4 regions of the Blautia sp. JLR.GB0024 genome follow, and region 1 is predicted to be linked to each of the others. Evidence: riboswitches for the same ligand, from Rfam matches in the RefSeq annotation. Region 1 holds a riboswitch; each other region holds the start of a gene.
What was found. A riboswitch is a leader RNA that binds a small molecule or an ion and turns the genes downstream of it on or off. The one in region 1 is predicted to bind cobalamin.
Positions count from the first base shown of each region.

Region 2: it holds a riboswitch for cobalamin, as region 1 does, so the genes downstream of both, V8Q34_RS05480 (DUF4430 domain-containing protein) here and V8Q34_RS16225 (energy-coupling factor ABC transporter permease) in region 1, are expected to answer to the same signal.
Region 3: it holds a riboswitch for cobalamin, as region 1 does, so the genes downstream of both, nikB (nickel ABC transporter permease) here and V8Q34_RS16225 (energy-coupling factor ABC transporter permease) in region 1, are expected to answer to the same signal.
Region 4: it holds a riboswitch for cobalamin, as region 1 does, so the genes downstream of both, V8Q34_RS04975 (DUF2284 domain-containing protein) here and V8Q34_RS16225 (energy-coupling factor ABC transporter permease) in region 1, are expected to answer to the same signal.

Region 1 covers NZ_JBANBF010000007.1:11,595-16,935, forward strand. The annotation lists gene V8Q34_RS16205 (sirohydrochlorin cobaltochelatase) at 1-160, opposite strand, end outside; partial or broken gene V8Q34_RS16210 (energy-coupling factor ABC transporter ATP-binding protein) at 434-1,036, opposite strand; gene cbiQ (cobalt ECF transporter T component CbiQ) at 1,033-1,809, opposite strand; gene V8Q34_RS16220 (energy-coupling factor ABC transporter substrate-binding protein) at 1,839-2,138, opposite strand; gene V8Q34_RS16225 (energy-coupling factor ABC transporter permease) at 2,140-2,886, opposite strand; cobalamin riboswitch at 3,085-3,265, opposite strand; gene hemA (glutamyl-tRNA reductase) at 3,499-4,728, shown strand; gene V8Q34_RS16235 (precorrin-2 dehydrogenase/sirohydrochlorin ferrochelatase family protein) at 4,718-5,194, shown strand; partial or broken gene hemC (hydroxymethylbilane synthase) at 5,191-5,341, shown strand, end outside.
Region 2 covers NZ_JBANBF010000002.1:301,127-306,467, forward strand. The annotation lists gene V8Q34_RS05475 (four-carbon acid sugar kinase family protein) at 1-1,111, shown strand, start outside; cobalamin riboswitch at 1,278-1,431, shown strand; gene V8Q34_RS05480 (DUF4430 domain-containing protein) at 1,596-1,997, shown strand; gene V8Q34_RS05485 (hypothetical protein) at 2,019-2,537, shown strand; gene V8Q34_RS05490 (amidohydrolase) at 2,620-3,849, shown strand; gene V8Q34_RS05495 (glutamate synthase-related protein) at 3,952-5,341, shown strand, end outside.
Region 3 covers NZ_JBANBF010000004.1:441,256-446,596, forward strand. The annotation lists gene V8Q34_RS12925 (glycoside hydrolase family 13 protein) at 1-1,627, shown strand, start outside; gene V8Q34_RS12930 (AraC family transcriptional regulator) at 1,861-2,790, opposite strand; tRNA gene V8Q34_RS12935 (tRNA-Leu) at 3,203-3,288, opposite strand; tRNA gene V8Q34_RS12940 (tRNA-Tyr) at 3,324-3,405, opposite strand; cobalamin riboswitch at 3,602-3,781, shown strand; gene nikB (nickel ABC transporter permease) at 3,969-4,907, shown strand; gene nikC (nickel transporter permease) at 4,909-5,341, shown strand, end outside.
Region 4 covers NZ_JBANBF010000002.1:169,980-175,320, reverse strand. The annotation lists gene V8Q34_RS04980 (LacI family DNA-binding transcriptional regulator) at 1-841, opposite strand, end outside; gene V8Q34_RS04975 (DUF2284 domain-containing protein) at 1,106-1,687, opposite strand; cobalamin riboswitch at 2,086-2,289, opposite strand; gene V8Q34_RS04970 (UDP-N-acetylglucosamine 1-carboxyvinyltransferase) at 2,389-3,681, opposite strand; gene V8Q34_RS04965 (shikimate kinase) at 3,933-4,439, opposite strand; gene V8Q34_RS04960 (flavin reductase family protein) at 4,436-5,020, opposite strand; gene V8Q34_RS04955 (glycoside hydrolase family 31 protein) at 5,045-5,341, opposite strand, start outside.

The sequences.
Region 1 (5,341 bases):
TCCGTATGATCATTTTGCTGGTCCATGCCCGGTAGACAGGGTATTCGGGAAATGCCTGTCTCATGGAATCTTCAATGGCGTCAATGGTGACCTTTCTGGTGTCCTCATGGCTGGTGCCGAAGCTGACTGCCAGGATTGCTTTCTTTGTCTCTGTGTTCACTGGTGATATTCCTCCGTAATGTGTAGTATTCATATTGACATCTGCGATGTATTTTTCCAGAGTCTTCAGATTTTTGGGGACAGGCAGTGTGGGTTTTAAAATGCCCTTCATACACAGACTGTCAAACAGCTCCAGAACAGCAGGCGGTTCCAGGTTCGTCCGGGCGAGGACTGCCTTGTTGCTGAATACATCAGCGGGGGTGCCGTGCATGAGAACCTTTCCCTCATGAAAAAGCATGATCTCATCTGCCCACTCATAGGCATAATTCACATCATGGGTGGCCATGAGAACGGTGATCCCGGCCTCTGTCAGACGATTGACGATGTGGTTGACCATGGTGGTGTGTTTGGGGTCCAGAGCCGCTGCCGGTTCATCTAAAATGATAATATCCGGATGCATAACAAGGATGTCTGCAATCGAGACCTGTTTTTTCTGCCCTCCGCTTAGGGAGTGGGTAGGCTTGTGGCGGAAAGGTGTGATCTCCAGATGATCAATAACCTCCTCCACCTCTTTTTTTGCATCCTCCTCGGACACACCCAGATTCAGGATGCCAAAGGAGATTTCCTGGTATACACTGGCTGAGAAGAGCTGGTTGTCAGGGTCCTGGAATACGATTCCTACCTTGCTGCGCAGTTTTAAGAGTCCCTTCTTGTCATAGGTGACCGGTTCTCCGTCAAAGTACAGGGTACCGGAGGAGGGACGGTGAATGCCGTTGCAGCATAAAAAGAAAGTGGATTTTCCGGAACCGTTGGAACCCATAAACGCAACTTTTTGTCCGCGTTTGATTTCCAGACTGAGACCGTTTAACGAATGGGAATTTTCATCGTCATAAGAAAAATATAAATTCTCTGCTTTCAGTATAATGTCATTGTTCATGTGAAGAACCTCCTCCAGATCATGATGGAAAATAAAAAGATTTCAAATAAAACAATCCACACAATCACTTTTTTCTTAGGAGGATAGGTTTCATTCAAAACATGGATGGTGCCGTCATAGCAGCGTGCTTCCATGGCACTGTAGAGGGCATTGGAGCGCTTTACTGCCCGAATCATCAAAACAGAGCCAAGGGAGCCGAAGGACTTTAAGCTTGTCCTGTAATCCCTGTTTCCAAGGCGGCTGTTCTGTGATGTGGAAATATAATACGCAGTGTCCAGCAGCACGAAGATGAACCGGTAGATGAGCAGCATAAGCTCGATCATCAGTTTGGGACAGTGGAGCTTTCCCAGTACATTTAAGATGTCCGGCATAGGTGTTGTCATGGACAGAAAATACAGGCAGGAGACTGCGGAAAGTGCCGTCAGGATCAACTGCAGAGCGTAGAGCAGGGCATCCAGACTTCCTGTGAGATATAAGCTCCCGATTGGGATGGCAAACAGGTCCAGCGGTTCGTGCTTTACATTCAGAACAATGGCAATGGTGCTCAGAATCAAGAAAGCCAGCGGCACAGTCATAAAGTGCAGATAGCGGGAAAAAGGGATTCCCCCCTTATAAACGGTGAGAATCCCTGTAACTGCTAAAACAATGCATGCGACCACGATGGAACGACTCATTACACAAAAAAGAAGTGTAATCATCGCAAACGCAAACTTTTCACCGGCATTTTCATATCTAAGCTTGGAAGTATAGCAAAGCTTATCAATGGTTATCATAAGTTACTCCTTTCGCCGGATGAAAAGTATCATTCGCCTTTTCCCAGCTTCTTTCTTTCTACAAAACGTCCCATAAAGAAGGCCAGAATGCCCACTCCGATGGAAGACTGTACGCAGAACAGAAGACTTTCCACTTCGCCCGGAAGCTCGCGGCCAAGCATTTTTTCAAGGAGCGGTTCCGCGATGGGCTGGAATCCGGAATCCACTTCCTCAACTATTTGGCTGCCGGCATCATCAGAGCCGCCGAAATCCGCATCCTTTAATGCAAAAAGCGGAACAAACGCAATTAAGAGAATCACAACTATTAATCCAATCACTGTTTTTTTCATATTACTTTGCCCCCTTTAAAAACCCGATGGTACGAAGTTCCGGTTTCGCATAGGTTTCAAGACCCATGATAATGAGAACTGTGATGACGCCTTCGATAATTGCCAGAGATAACTGTGTGGGTGCAAACATCAGCAGGAATTTTCCCATGGCTCCCATGATCGTGGTATCTGCATGATGAGCCAGAGCCAGCTGAACAGCAGTAACGCAGTATGTAAATAAATCGCCCAGGGTTGCTGCAAGGAAAATGGAAATATGCTTGTTTACCTTGCATTTTTTACATACGAAGAAAATTCCGTAGGATACAAAAGGTCCTGCAATCGCCATGGAAAAAGTATTGGCGCCCAGTGTGGTGAGTCCGCCGTGTGCCAGCAGGATCGCCTGGAAGAGCAGTACGATGATACCCAGAATGGAAACTGCGCTGGGACCGAAAAGGATAGCACCCAGTCCGGTTCCTGTCATATGGGAACAGCTTCCTGTTACAGACGGGATTTTCAGGGATGAAATAACGAACACGAATGCTCCTGACATTGCCAGCAGAGTGATCAGGTTTCTGTGTTCATTCAGGGTTTTCTTGATGGACATGAATCCTGCGATCAGGAATGGTACGCAGATGACACCCCATGCGATGCAGAACCCTCCGGGAAGATAACCTTCCATGATGTGCATGGCGCTGACGTTGGGCACGATACCAAAGGTCAGTGCGAACATGCTTGCCAGTACAATGATTTTTTTCTGTTTCTTACTCATTTTGTCTTTTCCTCCTTCTGATCGAGTAATAAAGCCTTACCCTTTAACCGGCAAAAGGCCAAAAAGGGTATAAAAAAACCTGGCGGCAGAAATACCGACAGGCCATCAGAAGAACAAACGCGGGGCAGGTGACTTTATACAAAGAATAAATGCCGTATCCGCCTGTTCTTACACAAGGCCATCGTTCGTAACCATTGTGTAAATCGTTTGTGACAGGCAGGTCTTCTGACTCGGGCCTCATCGCTGCATTTTGCCTTCCCAGTTTCCCAGTGACATTATAAAATGCAGCTCTTCCCTCACAGCGGCGTGACCGTGTGAGCTTTTAACTCAACTTTCCTATTCTTCCGCAAAAGCGGACACCTGTGCACACTCAATTCTGTGATTATTGTATCTCCCCGGAAGTTTTTTGTCAATTGAATTCGACAAGAAAAATCAGAAAACTATTATGGCACCAGATCTTCCTGCCGGGTATACGGGGAACAAGATGTTGCACCCGTTTTCATTCTGTGCTAATATGAAAAAACAGCAGGTGCCGTATAAGATTTGGAACAGTCATATTTTATGACCGCGGCATCTAAAAAACGGAAACGAAAGATATGGAGTGTAGGAACTATGAGTATTTCCATGATTGGAATTGATCACAGCAGAGCATCCGTAGATGTCCGGGCCAGATTTTCTTTCACCAAAAAAAATGCGGTGAGCGCTATGGAGCGTCTGAAAGAAGACAGGGACATCTTAGGGTGTATTATTTTGTCGACCTGCAACCGGATGGAGATCTGGGCCAGTGTGCAGGAAGACTGGGAGGGGTCCCTTCTTAGCTTTTTATGCAGAGAAAAAGAAGTTCCCGAGGAGGAATACCGGGAGTATTTTATCACAAGGGAAGGAAGGGAGGCTGTGGAGCATCTGTTTTATCTGACCAGCGGCCTGAAATCCCAGATTCTGGCGGAGGACCAGATCATTACCCAGGTGAAGGACGCACTGACTCTTTCCAGGGATGCCTACTGTACGGACGGTGTGCTGGAGGTGCTTTTTCGGATGGCAGTGACGGCGGCGAAGAAGGTTAAGACAGAAGTGGTATTTTCAAGGGCCAATACCTCTGTCATCCATCAGGCCATTGACAGGCTGGAAAACCAGGGATTTTCCATTCAGGGAAAAACCTGCATGGTCATCGGCAACGGGGAGATGGGAAAGGTGACAGCACTGGCTCTGAAAGAAGCAGGCGCTGATGTGACCGTGACCGTCCGTCAGTACCGGAGCGGCATTGTGACCATTCCCCAGGGGTGTGAGCGTATCAACTACGGCGACAGAATGGAACTGCTGCCAAAATGTGATCTGGTGGTATCCGCCACAGCCAGCCCGAACTGCACCATAACAAAAGAGCTTTTTGAAAACGCAGAGGTTCCCCATCATGTGATACTGATCGACCTGGCTGTGCCAAGAGATATTGACCCGGAGGTGGGAGAGCTGCAGAATGTGACGCTTTATGACATTGACAGCTTCAAGATCGATGCTGCCTCCCCAAGACTCCGGGCCAGCATGCAGAAGGCGGGGGCCATTTTGGATGAGCAGATGTCGGAATTTTATAATTGGTTTTCAGGGCGCGATGTATTTCCGAGAATCCAGGATATCAAGACAGAGGCAGTGGAGGATCTGAACGCGCGGATTCTGAAAATCTTAAAAAAGACGCCCATGGAGGACAGTGACAGGGAAAAACTCCTGAAAGCCATTGACACGGCAGCCGGAAAAGTGGTGAACAAAATGATCTTCGGCCTGCGGGATTCCCTGGAACAGGACGCGTTTATGGAGTGCGTGGCCGGATTGGAGAAGGTTTATGAAGACTGAGAAAAAACTGTTTCCCCTGTATACAGACCTGACACAGAAAAAAGCCGTGGTCATCGGCGGAGGAAAGATCGCTGCCAGAAGGATCAAAAGCCTTCTGGGATTTGTGGGGGAGCTGGTGGTGATCGCTCCTTTTGTACAGCCGGAGATCCGGGAGCTTGCAGAGAAGGGGGAGCTTATCTGGAAACAGAAAGAATACCGGCGGGAAGATCTGTACGACGCGGATTTGGCTCTGGCAGCCACAGATGACAGCAGAGTAAATGATGATATTTACAGTGCCTGCAAGTGTCTGGGCATACTGGTGAATACAGCCAGTGACCAGAACAAGTGTGATTTTCATTTCCCGGGACTTATCTGCCATGATGGCGTGGTCATTGGATTTAACGCGGCGGGAAAAGATCATAAAAAGACAAGACAGATGCGGGAAAAAGTGGAAGAATTTTTGAAAACGCCGGGAGGTAGAGCATGAACAGCAGGACAGTGGTAATCGGCAGCCGGGAGAGCCGGCTTGCTGTGATACAGAGCGAAATGGTGAAGGACTACATAGAGAAGAACAATGAGGGACTGAAGGCGGAGCTTCTCACCATGAAGACAACAGGGGATATCATTCTGGACC
Region 2 (5,341 bases), on a different contig from region 1:
TTTTCTGTTGGTGAGCAGGGGTGATTCAACCCTGAGAGGTCATTATCCCGCGGAGACGGATGCGCTCAGAGAGGGATTAGAACAGAAGGGACTAAGGGTGGACGGGGAGATACTCTGTCCTTTTTTTGAAGAAGGCGGACGATTTACGATTCGTGATATTCACTATGTGAAAAACAGGGAAGGAAAATTGATTCCGGCAGGAGATACCGAATTTGCCAGGGATGCTACGTTTGGTTATCGCAGCTCTGACCTGAAAGAATGGGTGGAGGAAAAAAGCTGCGGCAGGGTGAGAAAAGAGTCTGTACTTTCCATCTCTCTGAATGAATTGAGAGAGGGGAAGGTGGATGAAATAACCGAAAAGCTTATGGGGGTACAGGATTTTGGCAGGGTTGTTGTGAATGCAGCCTGTTACGGTGATCTGAAGGTGTTTGCCGTGGCTTTTTGGGCGGCATGGAAAAGAGAAAAACGGTTTTTGCTGCGGACAGCCGCCTCCGCAGTGCAGATACTGGGAGGCATTACGGAGAAACCTATGCTGACGTCCCGGGAACTGCATGTTGAAAAAAAGGGGTACGGAGGTCTGATAGTGATAGGTTCTCATGTAGATAAGACCACCAGGCAGTTGAATGAGCTGAAAAAGTGTAAGGAACTGTCCTTTCTGGAGTTTCATGCTGAGACAGCCGCCCATGAAGTAATGCTTATAAGTGAGTGCCAAAGGATCAGTGAAGAATGCAGCAGAATACTGGCCTCAGGGAAAAGTGTGGTGGTCTATACCAGCCGCAGAGTGATCCATGCGCTCTCCGGAGACAGAGAAGAGAACCTCAGACTGTCTGTACGGATAGCGGATGCTGTGACCGAAATCGTGGCATCTCTCAGCGTGAGACCGAAATATTTGGTGGCAAAAGGGGGGATCACATCCAGCAATATCGGAACCAAAGCGCTGAATGTAAGGAAAGCTTTTGTACCGGGACAGATTCTTCCCGGGATACCGGTGTGGGTGACCGGAGAGGAGAGCAGATTTCCGGGACTTCCCTATGTGATCTTTCCGGGGAATGTAGGGGAGGATGGGGATTTGCTGCGGGTAGTGAAAATTTTGGAATACGGACAGAAATAGAAATCATATACACAGACTGCAAAGACCGCAGCCTGGCGCGTGGCTGTCTCGGGATTGCCTTGTAATTGCAAGGCAGCACTTCACGGGACAGCGGAAGGCTGAACTTTTACAATCTATGTGCAAAGTTTGAGTAAAGTAGTTTGACGATTAGCACTCAGTATGATAAGATAAAACTAATATAAACGGTGCAGAGAATATTTGGCCGTTGAACATGACAATCTGCCGACAGGGGAATCAGGTGAAAATCCTGAGCGATGTGGTCGCTGTGAAGGAATATAGTATTCCAAAGCCAGGATACCTGCCGCCGGATGGAATGGAGCTTCCGTACAAAGCCGTGCATTCCGGATTGATTACAGATTCATCATAATGATTCCGTGACAGGCCCGTATATAGAAGCGAGTCTGTTTTTTTAGTGCACTTTATTCATACCGGCAGCGGGTGCTGGGTGCGGCAGCAGATTCTACAAAAGGCAAAGGAGAACAACATGAAAAAGAACAACAGCAAAAAAGTAATCATAGGAGCCATAGCGCTGGTCGTCGTATGCGCAGTCCTGCTCCTGGTTTACAAAAATTTCATGCCGAAAGGAGCGGAGGGTGACAAAACCGTCACAGTAAAAGTAGTACACGGAGACGGCAGTGAGAAGGAGTTCAGTTATGCGACTGACGAGGCATATCTTGGAGCGGTGATCCAGGCTGAGAATCTGGTGGAAGGTGAGGAAGGCCAGTACGGGCTTTTCATGACATCTGTGGACGGTGAGAAAGCAGACGATTCCAAACAGCAGTGGTGGTGCCTGACAAAGGGCGGAGAACAGGTGAATACATCAGCGGACCAGACGCCTATAGAGGACGGGGATACTTTTGAACTGACCCTGACTGAGGGGTATTGATTGAAAGGATGCGAAATACCAATGAAAACAAGGTCTCTTGTTATTATGGCAATGCTGACAGCCATTTTGTTTCTGGGACAGGTGTGTATGGCTTTTCTTCCCAATATTGAAGTGGTGACATTGCTGGTGATTCTGTATACACAGGTGTACAAAAAGAAGGTTTTCTTTATTATCTACGCGTTTGCCCTGCTGGAAGGCGTCTTCTACGGGTTCGGGATCTGGTGGTTCAACTATCTGTATGTGTGGAGCATTCTCGCATTGATCGTACTTGTAGTTAAGAGTGAATCGCCGTTGGTCTGGAGTATAATCGCCGGCGCCTATGGGCTGGCCTTTGGATTTCTGTGTGCGCTGCCGTATTTTGTATCAGGCGGTGTGGGCGGTGGTCTGGCCTATTGGATCTCAGGGCTGCATTTCGATGTGCTGCACTGCATCGGCAATGTGGTGGTCTGTCTGGTCTTATATAAGCCGATGTATTATATTTTGAAAAAGCTTGAAAATGTACAGCAGGTGCATGTGCCTTCAAGCCCGCAAATAAGATAAAAGTAATGAAACAGCAGAAGAATATGAAAGCCCTCCTCTGCGGATACTAAAGAAGTCAGGTATCTGCAAAGGAGGGAATTTTATGCTGATAATTAATGGGAAAATATTTACCATGACCGGAAAACCGGTAGACTGCGGATATATAAGAACAGAGGGCAAGGTGATCACAGAGGTGGGAACCATGTCCTCACTGGATAAAAGGCAGAAGGGGGAAGAGGTTCTGGATGTGGATGGTGCCTGGGTGCTGCCGGGGCTGATCGAGGCACATGCCCATATCGGAATCTCTGAGGAAAAATGGGGTGCCATCGGGGATGACTGCAATGAACTGACAAACCCGGTGACGCCGGCACTGCGGGCGATTGATGCTGTTAATGCCATGGACCCGGCATTTCATGACGCGATCAAGGCAGGAATCACCTCTGTGATGACCGGGCCGGGAAGCTCCAATGTAGTGGGCGGCCAGTTTGTGTTTATGAAGACCCAGGGCAGATGTGTGGACAATATGGCGATACTGAACCCGGCAGCCATGAAAGCAGCACTGGGGGAAAATCCAAAAACTACTTACGGGGAGCAGGGAAATTGCCCGGCTACCAGAATGGGGGAGGCAGCTCTTCTGCGCAGGACACTTTTGGAGGCAGTGCAATACCAGAAGGACAAGGAACGGGGCCGGCTTGACAGGGAGGACTTTGAGAAGGAACCGTGGATGCCTGTGCTCCAGCGTGTGATCCCTATGAAGGTCCATGCGCACAGGGCGGACGACATACTGACCGCCATCCGCATTGCAAAGGAATTTAATATAGATATAACCATAGACCACGGCACAGAGGCACATCTAATCGTGGATGAGGTAAAGGCATCCGGGTTCCCGGTGATCGTGGGCACGGATTTAACCTCGCGCTCCAAACTGGAAGTGCAGAATATGAATTTCAAGACCAATAAGATCCTGGCAGAGGCAGGGGTGCTCATTGCAGTGACCACAGACCACCCTGTGGCGCTGATCCAATATCTGCCCCTGTGTGCCGGGCTGGCGGTGAAGGAGGGGCTTCCCATGGAGGAAGGGCTGAAGGCCATTACCATCAATCCCGCCAAAATATGCCGCGTAGAGCAGCGTGTGGGAAGTCTAGAGGCCGGAAAAGACGCAGATATTGCCATATTTACGGGAAATCCCATGGAGGTTTTCACGAAGACCCTTTATACCATAATTGACGGTGAGATCATCTATAACGGCATGAAAGATGAGGAAAATTCTGAATTTGTACCGGGAGGCAGCCGAAAGGACGCACAAAAAACGGCGGCAGGAGAGAATGAGTAGAATTCTTTGAAATGCTGTGGTAAGATAAAGGTAACTATTCAGCAGGCAGTGCGGACTGCAGGTCCTTCCTGCAGAGCCGCAGGTACAAAGGAGGATGTAAGTGTGGCAAAATACAAATGTAGTGTATGCGGGTATATTTTTGAAGAGACAGAAAGTAAAAAGTTTGAGGACCTAAAACAGTGTCCTGTATGTAAACAGCCGGCTTCCGTATTTGTGCGTATAGAGGAGGAAGAGAAGAAGGCACCGGCGCCGGAAGAGCCGGGAACGGAAAATGCGCTTGATTATCCGCCGGAGTATGTGCGCCGTGATCCCTCCTGCCGCTATATGGCAGAGATCCATCAGATGGCGGTCACAGGAAAGCCGATCATAGAGGCCATGGGCACACAGATGAAAATGCCCAATTGGGATGACATCCTGATACTGGGTGCCCAGCTCAATCCGCCGCCTCTTATGGAGCACGACCCGGTCAGCACCACTACGGTGATAGGGAAACATGCTGAGAAACCAATGGTCCTGCACATGCCGGTCTACATATCACATATGTCATTCGGCGCTATGTCAAAGGAGATGAAGACAGCTCTTGCAAAGGGCAGTGCTATGGCAAAAACCGCCATGTGCAGCGGGGAGGGAGGAATCCTTCCGGAGGAAAAAGCGGCTGCGTACAAGTACATATTTGAATACGTCCCCAACCGTTACAGTGTTACACCTGAAAATCTTTCCACAGCGGATGCCATCGAAATTAAAATCGGGCAGGGTACAAAGCCGGGAATGGGCGGCCATTTGCCTGGAGAAAAGGTGACACCTGAGATTGCAGCCATCAGAAACAAACCCCTCGGACAGGATGTGATCAGTCCGTCCAAATTCCCCGATGTCAATACAAAAGAGGATTTAAAGGAACTGGTGGACCAGCTCAGAATGGCCTCCGGCGGGCGTCCCATAGGGATCAAGATCGCGGCAGGCAGGATCGAAAAGGATCTGGAATACTGTGTGTTTGCAGCGCCTGATTTTATTACCATTGACGGCAGGGGCGGTGCCACGGGAGCAAGCCCAAAACTGGTGCGGGATTCCACCAGCGTGCCGACTATTTATGCGCTTCACAGAGCCAGAAAATATCTGGACAGCATAGGTGCGGAGATTGACCTTGTCATTACAGGCGGTCTGCGGGTGTCCTCGGATTTCGCAAAAGCTATTGCCATGGGTGCGGATGCCGTTGCTGTTGCATCTGCGGCTCTGATAGCGGCAGCCTGTCAGCAGTACCGTATCTGCGGCTCGGGCCAGTGTCCGGTAGGCGCGGCTACCCAGGACCCGGAACTCAGAAAGCGCCTGAAGGTGGACGCGGCAGCCAAAAGAACGGCGAACTTTTTAAACTGCAGCAGGGAAGAACTGAAAACATTTGCCCGTATCACAGGGCATAAAGATGTCCATGAGATGAATGTGGATGACCTGTGCACGATTAACCGTGAGATATCAGAATTTACAGACATAGCACATG
Region 3 (5,341 bases), on a different contig from region 1:
TATTGACGAACATGTACAGAGAGTGGAGGACTGGTACCGCTGGCCGCAGTCCATGGATGTGCGGGATTTCTACGGCGGTGATCTGCAGGGGGTCTGGGATAAGCTGGACTATCTGCAGGGGCTGGGGGTAGATGTGATTTATTTTAATCCTATCTTTGTCTCCCCCTCCAACCATAAGTACGACAGCCAGGACTATGACTATATTGATCCCCATTACGGGAAGATCGTCAGTGACGGCGGGGATGCCCTGAACTGGGGCGACAAGGATAATTCCCATGCCTCCAAATACATTAAAAGAGTGACTGATTATGAGAACCTGGAGGCCAGCAATGAATTTTTTGCCAGATTTGTGGAGGAAGTGCACAAAAGAGGTATGAAGGTGATTCTGGACGGCGTGTTCAATCACTGTGGTTCCTTCAACAAATGGCTTGACAGGGAGCGGATATATGAGCACCAGGAGGGATACGAGAAGGGCGCGTACATTACAGGGGATAGTCCCTACCGCACGTTTTTCCGTTTCCACAATGAATTTGACTGGCCGTATAACCAGTTTTATGACGGCTGGTGGGGGCATGATACACTGCCTAAGCTGAACTACGAGGATTCCCCCATGCTGTATGAATATATTATGAAGATTGCCAGGAAGTGGGTATCACCGCCCTATAATGTGGACGGTTGGCGTCTGGATGTGGCAGCGGATCTGGGACACAGCAATGAATATAATCACCAGTTCTGGCGGGATTTCAGAAAGAATGTGAAAGAAGCCAATCCGGAGGCTATTATTCTGGCCGAGCACTATGGTGAGGCAAAATCCTGGCTCCAGGGTGACCAGTGGGATACTGTCATGAACTATGATGCCTTTATGGAGCCGGTCACCTGGTTTTTGACCGGAATGGAAAAGCACAGTGACGAGTACAGTGAGGGGATGTATGGCAACAGCGACTGTTTTATCAGTGCCATGCAGTATCATATGGCAAGCTTTTATGCACCGTCTCTGATGACTGCCATGAATGAACTGTCCAACCATGACCATTCCCGTTTCCTTACAAGGACAAACCACAAGGTGGGCCGTGTGGCGCATCTGGGTTCCGAGGCAGCAGGGCAGGACATCAACAAGGCAGTTTTCAGGGAAGCGGTAGTCATGCAGATGACATGGCCCGGTGCACCCACGATCTATTACGGAGATGAAGCCGGACTGTGCGGATTCACGGACCCGGACAACCGGAGAACATATCCCTGGGGCCGGGAGGACAGGGAACTGATCCAGTTCCACAGGGACATGATCGCCATTCACAAGGGGAACCGGGAGCTGATAGACGGCTCTTTAAAGTTCCTGGCAAATGATTACCAGCTTTTGTGCTACGGCAGATTTACGGACAGGGAAAAAACTGTGGTGGCTGTGAACAACAGTGACCAGACCAAGATGGTGGAGTTGTCTGTCTGGGAGCTGGGGATATCCAGGAGCAGGGAAGCGCGTTTTAAACAGCTCATCGTGACCGGTGACTTCGGCTATAGCCTGATTAAGAAGATTCATGTCTGTAAGGGCGGAGTTGTGCGGATGAGAGTGCCCTCCCACGGAGCCATGGTGATTAAATGTGTTGTGGATAAAGACAGAAGAAATGATTAAAAGCATACAAAAAGACCGGCTGAATGTGCCGGTCTTTTTATCATGCCGCAGACCGGAATCGAACTATTACAGTTTCATCATCTGTGCAGATAACTATAATCTGTGCATGATTTAACTATTATTAGTAATTAATGGAATGAAAAACACTTTATATTTTGCAAGTAATTCACGTTTTAATTTCTAAAGAGAACTGGGGCTGCCCCACATATTGCAGAGCAGCCCATTCACGTTTGCTATACCTTTTTCTTTACTGCATACCACAGTTCAACGTAGCCCATATCGGAATCCCCGCCGTAAATCTCAAAGTTCATACCATTCACCTGCTCATATTCAGCGGTAGGAAGCCATTCAGAAAAAAAACGCTTATGCAAGTTATTTATAACTTCGACAACATTATCCCATTTAAACTTTTCAGACGGAAATATTACCCATGTGCTCGCAGGTATATTCGCAACTGTATATCCGTCAACCTTGCTGTTTTTATTTTTGAATGCACACTGCATATATGCGAATGTCCCGGGTTCCGTTTGTTTATAATCACATACCCCATGTACCTTGCATAAGCCGGGGCTGACAAACAGAGGTAAATCACCGGCATCTGCCGCAAGTTTTTCATATGCACCGTTCACGTAATTTTGATTCCAAAGCTCATGAGGATTGTTTGGGTGTACAGCGTTATCATGCAGAATATCTGCATTCACACCTATTCCATCTGTATTAAAAATACCCTCGTAGCCAAAAACCTGAAATGCCTCTTTGTTTTCAATGCGATAATCCATTCTTTTCTCTCCTTTGACTGAAATTTGGAAAGAAATTCTTGGGTATGCTTTAAGTGTTACACCACCAGCGCGCGCTTCCGTCGGTGTAACCCCGTGGAGTGTTCGAAACGCACGTGAAAATGAAACCGGCGAATCGTAACCATACTTTAAAGCGAGATCAATCACTTTGATATTGCCACCTTGCTGCAGTTCCATTGCTGCCATCGTCAGCCTCCTTCTGCGAATGTATTCCGTTAGCGAAATATCGGTAATAAATGAAAACATCCGAGAGAAGTTATAAATTGAACAACAGGCAATTCGTGCCAGCACTTCTTGATCGATCTCACCTGTCAGGTTATTCTCCACATACGCGAGTGCCAAATCCATACGGGTTAATAAATCCAAAAATCTCCCTCCCTTCAAACAAAGTATACTCAATATATAAATTGCTGTCGCAACATTTTAAGCCGAGTATTGTATAATTCTATATTTATATCATACCATAGAAAAAATATCTGGAACATATATATTATTAATATTTAACGAACTACGCTTACCTGAGCCATGTTCTGCTGGTGCGGTATCCGGGAGACGGACACAGGCACAAAGGAAACGGGGCTAAAGCGTATCAGAATCCACGATCTACACTATAGTTGTGCCACACTGCTCTATGCAAATGGTGTGGATATGAAATTCATACAGTAATGGCTTTGATATAGTACGCAACTATAGGTAACTTCTCTGTAGTCACTGTTGCGGCAGTTATACAACACAAAAAAGACTCAAACAATTACTTGTTTAAGCCTTTCCTGATTACTGCCGCAGACCGGAATCGAACCGGTACGGGTATCACTACCCACGGGATTTTAAGTCCCGGGCGTCTGCCAGTTCCGCCACTGCGGCAAAAGATATCGGATAGGCGAACCTATCCGATAAAATGGACGGTGGTGGATTCGAACCACCGAAGCAATTTGCAGCAGATTTACAGTCTGTCCCCTTTGGCCACTCGGGAAACCGTCCATGTTTTATTTAGATATGTCAGTTCTCTCTGACAAGATATTATTATAACAGATTTTTTCCAGATTGCAAGGGCTTTTTCGGTATTTATTTGAAATGAAGCGGATAGATAATGGATGGGAAATTTTTATCTATAACAAATTGTGATGTATAAAGAGTTGCAATCCATAAATATTCAAGTATAATAAAGACTTAGAGATTGATCATACAGGATATAAGTTGCTATTGCAGCATGAAAAGAGAAACCGGTGCAAGTCCGGTACGGTCCCGCCACTGTGACAGGGAGCGCTCAGATGTTATGCCACTGGACAGAAGTCCGGGAAGGTATCCGGGTGCGCTGAACTGAAGTCAGGAGAACTGCTTATATCTTTAAGATGTTTCGCACGGCTGATGGGAACTCTTGAAATAAGGGCAGGATTCTGCATTTTTAGGTAAATTTTGAGAGTTAGGGACAGTCTGTGTATCGGGCTGTCCTTTTTTGATGCGCAGAAGGAACGCGACTGCATCCGGCAGCGATGCGGACCGCAGATATCTCAGAGCTGTTAATAACAATGGAGGTGAAAAGGTTGAACAAGAAAAACACAGGCAGAAGGCTGGTCCAGATTGTGATCGTACTGATGGGAATCAGTTTTTTTACATTTGGACTCACCTATCTGTCGCCGGGGGATCCGGCGGAGATCATGTTAACAGAGTGCGGCAATGTGCCCACGCCAGAACTTCTGGAAAAGACAAGGGCTGAACTGGGACTCGACAAACCGTTTCTGGTGCAGTACGGAACCTGGCTGAAGGGAGTGATGACCGGAGATATGGGAACTTCTTATTCTATGAAGGTTCCCGTGGTGGACAAACTGGTATCCTGTTTCTGGCCCACACTGGAACTGGCGCTGGCTTCTCTGGTCATCATGGTGCTGATATCCGTTCCGCTGGGAATCTTATCAGCAGTCTACCGGAATAAATGGGTGGACTATCTGGTGCGGGCGCTGACCTTCCTTGGAGTATCGGTTCCGAATTTCTGGATCGGACTGATCCTTCTGAGTATATTCGGTGTGACGCTGCGGTGGGTAACCGTTTCCGGGGGAAGCACGGATTTCAAATCCCTGATCCTTCCCGCCGTGACTTTGGCTATTGCCATGTCCGCAAAATACACAAGACAGGTGAGGATAGCTGTTCTGGAGGAACTGAACCAGGATTATGTGACGGGTGCCCGCATGCGGGGAATCAGGGAGCGAACAATTCTGTGGAAGCATGTGCTGCCAAATGCCATGCTGCCGCTGGTGACCCTGCTGGGTCTTTCCCTGGGAAGTCTTCTGGGAGGAACCGCAGTGGTGGAGATCATTTACAACTGGCCGGGCATGGGCAGTATGGCGGTAAAAGCCATTTCCTGCAGGGATTATCCCCTGGTACAGGGCTATGTGCTGTGGATCGCACTGCTCTACATGGGAATCAATCTGCTGGTTGACCTTTCCTATACCCGTCTGGATCCCAGATTAAAGGAGGAGCGGTGATTTGAAGGTATTAAGATTTTTGAAGAACAACAAACAGTTTACCGTCTTTCTTCTTCTGGCCCTGGCAATTGCGGCAATAGCTGTCTTTGCACCCTGGATCGCTCCGCGGGACCCCTATGATGCTGTGATGAGTGATTCTCTAAAGGAGCCGGGGAGCACTTATGTCTGGGGAACTGACAAGCTGGGGAGGGACGTGCTCTCCAGAGTTATATACGGAACCAGGTCATCCCTGACCATGACGCTGTGTCTGGTGGCGGTCATCTTTGTGGTGGGGACTGCTCTTGGAATTCTGGCGGGATATTTTGGCGGAGCTGTGGACGCTGTGATCATGCGGATTGCGGATATGATGATCTCCTTTCCCGGTCTGGTGCTGGCAATCGCCATAGCAGGTCTTCTGGGGCCAAATATGGTAAATGCCGTTATTGCCATCTCGG
Region 4 (5,341 bases), on a different contig from region 1:
ACGTTACTATACGGAGCTTTCTTCCGCAGTCCGACTCACGGACGGCCTTTATACCACCCTCCACACCTGCTGATGCAAAACAGATCGTAGTCAGTTCAGGCTTCTCTTTCAGCAGCGCTTTCACCTGTTCATATGATTTCTGGTCATCGTCGTCATTCTCAATAACTGCTTCCACTGTTATATTACTGTAATCCCTTTTCAGAGTTTTCTTTATTCCCCTGAGACGCTGCTCCTGTGCCATGACCATACTGGAACCGATGATCAGGGCGACATGTTCCTCGAATCCATTGCTCATCATACCCAGCAGTTCACCTGCCACACATCCGCTGGTTATATAATCGCACCCCACATACGCAAGATGTTTTACACTGGATATGTCTGTATTTATAGTTACTACCGGTATATTTGCGTCTTCCAATTCCTGGATCTTATGTGCCACATTTTGGGAATTAACCGGAGTTATTACAAGACCAGATATTTTTTCTGCCAGAAGTCCATCTATTTCTTTTAGTAAAAGGTCTGCGTCAAACCCTTTAATCTTTCTGACAATATTCTGTATTCCAAAGTGCCCCATTTCCTCCAGTGCGTTGTTGACACCATTGATAACATCATTAAAAAAGGGATTGCCTTCCGAACAAAGGATTACTCCTATTGTCTTGGTATACTTTTTATTTGCCAGTGTTCTGGCTGCCATATCGGGCTTATACCCCAGCTCATCTGCTATTTTTATGATTCTTTCCGCTACCTGCGGATTTACACCCGGTCTGTGATTTAAGGCCCGGTCCACTGTCCCTCTTGATACATTCGCTGCTTCTGCGACTTCTCGGATTGTAACTTTCATGGTTTCTCCTACGCCGTGTCCGTGCACGTTTGATAATTGTATTATAATCTATACAATCGCTTTTGGCAATTGTCTATAATATGCGAAATTTGTCATTAAATTTTGTGAATATTTACCAACTTTTGAGATTGGTCTGTCTCGATCAGCAGATATGATACAAACCTTACAAAAAATGGTACTCCATTTACGAAGTACCATCTAAAATTCATGTAATTATGAGCCCGGACTGCTCCGTATCTAATCTTCTCTGTAATCCGTTATTCTTTATTTTTTATCAAAGAGATACATACTAAAAAACGAAACCACATCCCCATTCCACTGCATATCCATATTGCAGTGTTTCGCCATTTTCGCCGCATCTATACAGTACGCAGACAGACAGGAAAAGCGATTCTGCTCCTGCACGCATGGTTTTCCTTCCGGCATATTACATACGTCGCACAGGTTGCAGGGTCCGCACATGATGAACATACCGTCCTCATCCAGTCCTTTTCTCTTGAGTTCTTCTACTGTGCGCAGTGTCATCCGGGTGTGTATCTTCTTGATCTGTTTTGTCTCCGCATCATCAAAGATGTTGTTAACCGGGGTTCTGGACTGGAAAACTACCGCCTGGCGGTACCGCATGACTCTGTTCTGCATCTCCTCCGGGGTTCCGCAGTAGGGTGGACATCCATAGTTATTGCCATAATTTCCACAGTCGTTCTGTTCGCAGAACCTGCGGAACTCATGTTCAAATTCCAAATCTTCCGTGTTCATCACGGCGGCTTTTGCAAACCCCGCTTCCTCAGCTGCTGCAATCAAGTCTTGTTCCCGCATATTACCGATTCTCCCTTCTGATCCCTTCATTCCGGTTTTGCTCCAAAACAGCCAAACGATATAACCTGGCCTGTGGTCATTTTCCTAAGCCGTATTTCCGCACCGGGGCAGTGCTGTCTGCGTTCATTTCCCATTGAAGCAAAAAAGCTGCTGTCAGGCAGTAATCCCACAGCAGCCGTATACACTATTTTTTCCTGCAGGAGGCCCATAGGCCGATTCGTGTCAGACCAATCCATGATTATTGAGATTACCCAATAATCTATACATTTGGGGTGCGGAGGAAATGTATAGATACACGATCGTCCCCGGTGACCCCCTGCTTTTATGGATGCATAAATTCCTCACACAGGTTCCTGTTTCGTTCACGTTCCAGGCAGGCATTCCATATCAAATATCATAATGGATAGGAAACTTTCTTCGGAAGTTTCAACCTTTTACTTATCCAAGCAGGTTTCCTGACTCGCAGATCTCCGTTCAGCGCTCCTTCTCATATAATTTCTTATACAATGGCTCATTGCGCTTCGCTCCCTGCTCACAGTGACCGGATCGTCCAGGTTTTTCACCTGATTCCCTTTTCACCGGAATTTTTTAAGAGGGCAAAACTGAATCCCGGTGCACTCGGTAAGCTGATATGGAATTTATACACATGATTACCTTAGCACAGCATCCGATATCTGTCAATTATATTTTCCCGCATGAAAAAGGCTGGCTAAAAAAGCCAGCCTATGGATTCATCCTACACGAAGCTGAAATTTCTGTATATCCTTTTCACTGGAAACCTTCTCAATCTCTGCTCCCAGGCATCTTAATTTCTCTTCAAAACGCTCATATCCTCTCTGGATATAAACAATATCGTCCACAATGGTGATTCCCTCTGCCGCAAGCCCTGCAATGACAAGAGCCGCTCCCGCGCGCAAATCGGGCGCACTTACCCTGGCACCGGTCAGTTTGTGTACGCCGTCAATAATGGCTGTATTGCCCTCCACCTTGATGCTGGCTCCCATACGGGAGAGCTCGTCCGCGTATTTGAAACGGTTCTCGAAAATGGACTCCGTCACAATGCTTGTCCCCTCCGCCAGTGTCAGTGCCACAGTAAACTGGGGCTGCATGTCTGTGGGATAGCCCGGATAGGGCATGGTTTTTACATGGGTGCGTTTCAGGCGTTTGGAGGCTACTACGCGTACCGCGTCGTCAAATTCCTCCACCTCACATCCGATCTCCTCTAATTTGGCTGTGGTCGCCTCAAGATGCTTCGGAATCACGTTCTTCACCATGACATCCCCCATGGTAGCTGCCGCCGCGCACATGAAAGTACCCGCCTCGATCTGATCCGGAATGATGGAATAACTGGTTCCGTGAAGCTTCTCCACGCCTTTGATACGGATAACATCCGTACCGGCGCCTTTGATGTTGGCTCCCATACTGTTCAGGAAGTTGGCTACATCCACCACATGAGGCTCTCTGGCCGCATTCTCGATGGTGGTATTGCCCTCTGCCATGGCGGCTGCCATCATGATATTGATGGTCGCACCTACAGACACCATGTCCAGGAAGATATGCTTTCCTGTCAGCCTCTCCGCTTTGGCGACAACTGCGCCGTGCAGAATATCAACGGACGCACCAAGAGCCCGGAAACCTTTCAGATGCTGGTCAATGGGCCTGCTTCCGATGTTGCAGCCTCCGGGAAGAGGAACTTCCGCTGTCTTGTATTTTCCAAGCAATGCGCCCAGAAGATAGTAGGACGCTCTGATTTTCTTGATATATTCGTATTCCACGCTGATGTTGGCTATGGTGGAACCTGTGATCTTCACCTCTGTGGGACTGATTCTCTCAACAGATGCGCCGATTTCCCTGATTGCCTCTAATAAAACATTGATGTCACGTACGTCCGGTAAGTTCTCGATGTAAACCATTTCATCCGTCATGATTGCCGCCGCAAGGATGGCCAGTGCCGCATTCTTCGCGCCGCCGATCTCCACTTCGCCGACTAACGGGTTACCGCCTTTGATAACATATTGTTCCATATTCACACCTCTATATTTTATTTATGCTCCCCGCCGGTATACTCGGTACCAGAAAACATAATCTCGTCTACAAATTTACTTTTCTTTTTCATCTGATCGGATAAAAGACAGACTTTCCGGCAGGTTCATGATTTGTCTTCCTGCTAAGATAGTCTACGACTTAAATATTATATTATAACAGATAAAGCAATTTGTAAACAAAAATTAATATTTTCATTTTTTATTCATAAACCGACATTTTTTATTCTCTGTCACTGTTTCAGTCTTTCTACAATTTTCTGTAAAGTTTCCTCCACATCCAGATTTTTCTCATCAACTGTGATATCCGCATACTTTTCGTACAGCGGTATGCGCTCATCGTAGAGTCCTCTCAGGTCCTGACCCTCCTTCAGGACAACACCGCGTCCCTTCAAATTACTGAGGCGTTTGTCCAGGGTATCGTAATCCAGTTTCAGATAGACGATCTGTCCTGTCTCTGATAGATGTTCCATGGCCCGGCTGCAGTACACCACGCTCCCCCCTGTGGCGATAACAGCCTTTTTGGCATCTTTGGCAACCTGTACATTGGCATCTTCCTCTGCTCTGAGGAATCCTTCCAGCCCGTCCTGGGCAATGATCTCACTTAACAGCCGGTTCTCCCTCTCCTGGATCACCAGGTCTGCATCTATGAACTGGTATCCCAGTACCTTTGCCAGAATGACTCCAACCGTACTTTTACCCACACCGGGCATTCCGATCAATACTATGTTTCTTTTCATTTTCTGCTTTTCTTCTTTCTGCGCTTCTTAACACTGTATCCGAAGGTTCCCAGCTTTTTCCCGAGGCTGTAATACTCTCCGTGGGAATAGACAATGGGATTGGCAAGAGCCAGGTCAAATTTCCCCTTCTCATTCATGTATTCTTTGTCCACATGTACGGCCAGCACATCCGCAAGGAACATGCTGTGGCTTCCGTACTCCGTGATCTCCTTCACACGGCACTCTATGGAGACCGGTGACTCTTTTATCATCGGGGCACCCACATGGGAAGCCTCCTCTCTGGTGAGATGGGCCATTTTAAACTTGTCCACATCCCTGCCGGATTTTACCCCGCAGTAATCTGTGGCATATGCCAGCTTTTCCGTGGTCAGATTTATGACAAACTCTCTGGTACTGCAGAGCATTTTATAGGAATAGCGCTCCGGCCTTACGGAAATGGATACCATGGGCGGATTGGTGCAGACCGTCCCGGCCCATGCCACGGTAATGATATTGTCATGCCCTTCTTCATCCGCCACCGTCACCATCACGGCTGGCAGCGGGTAAAGCATGTTTCCGGGCTTCCATTCTATTTTAGACATTTTGTTTCCTTTCTTCAAAGGTTTTTATTCGCATTTTTCGAGCACAATCGGCTCTCCGTCCTCCGGAGTAAGCTCCATGAGGGTTCCTTCACTCTGGATCACGGTGCCGCGAAAACACCATTTTCCCTTTGGCACAGCCACATTTCTGGATGTTCTGCCTTTTTCACAGATAGGTGCCACCAGAATATCTTCTCCCAGCATGAACTGGTCATTGACCCTCTCGTATCCGCCCTCAGGAAACTCATATGCCATATACCGCGCGATGGGTTCCCCTGTCCGCGCAGCATGGTGGGCAAGCTCCAGAATCCTGGCAGCATAGCG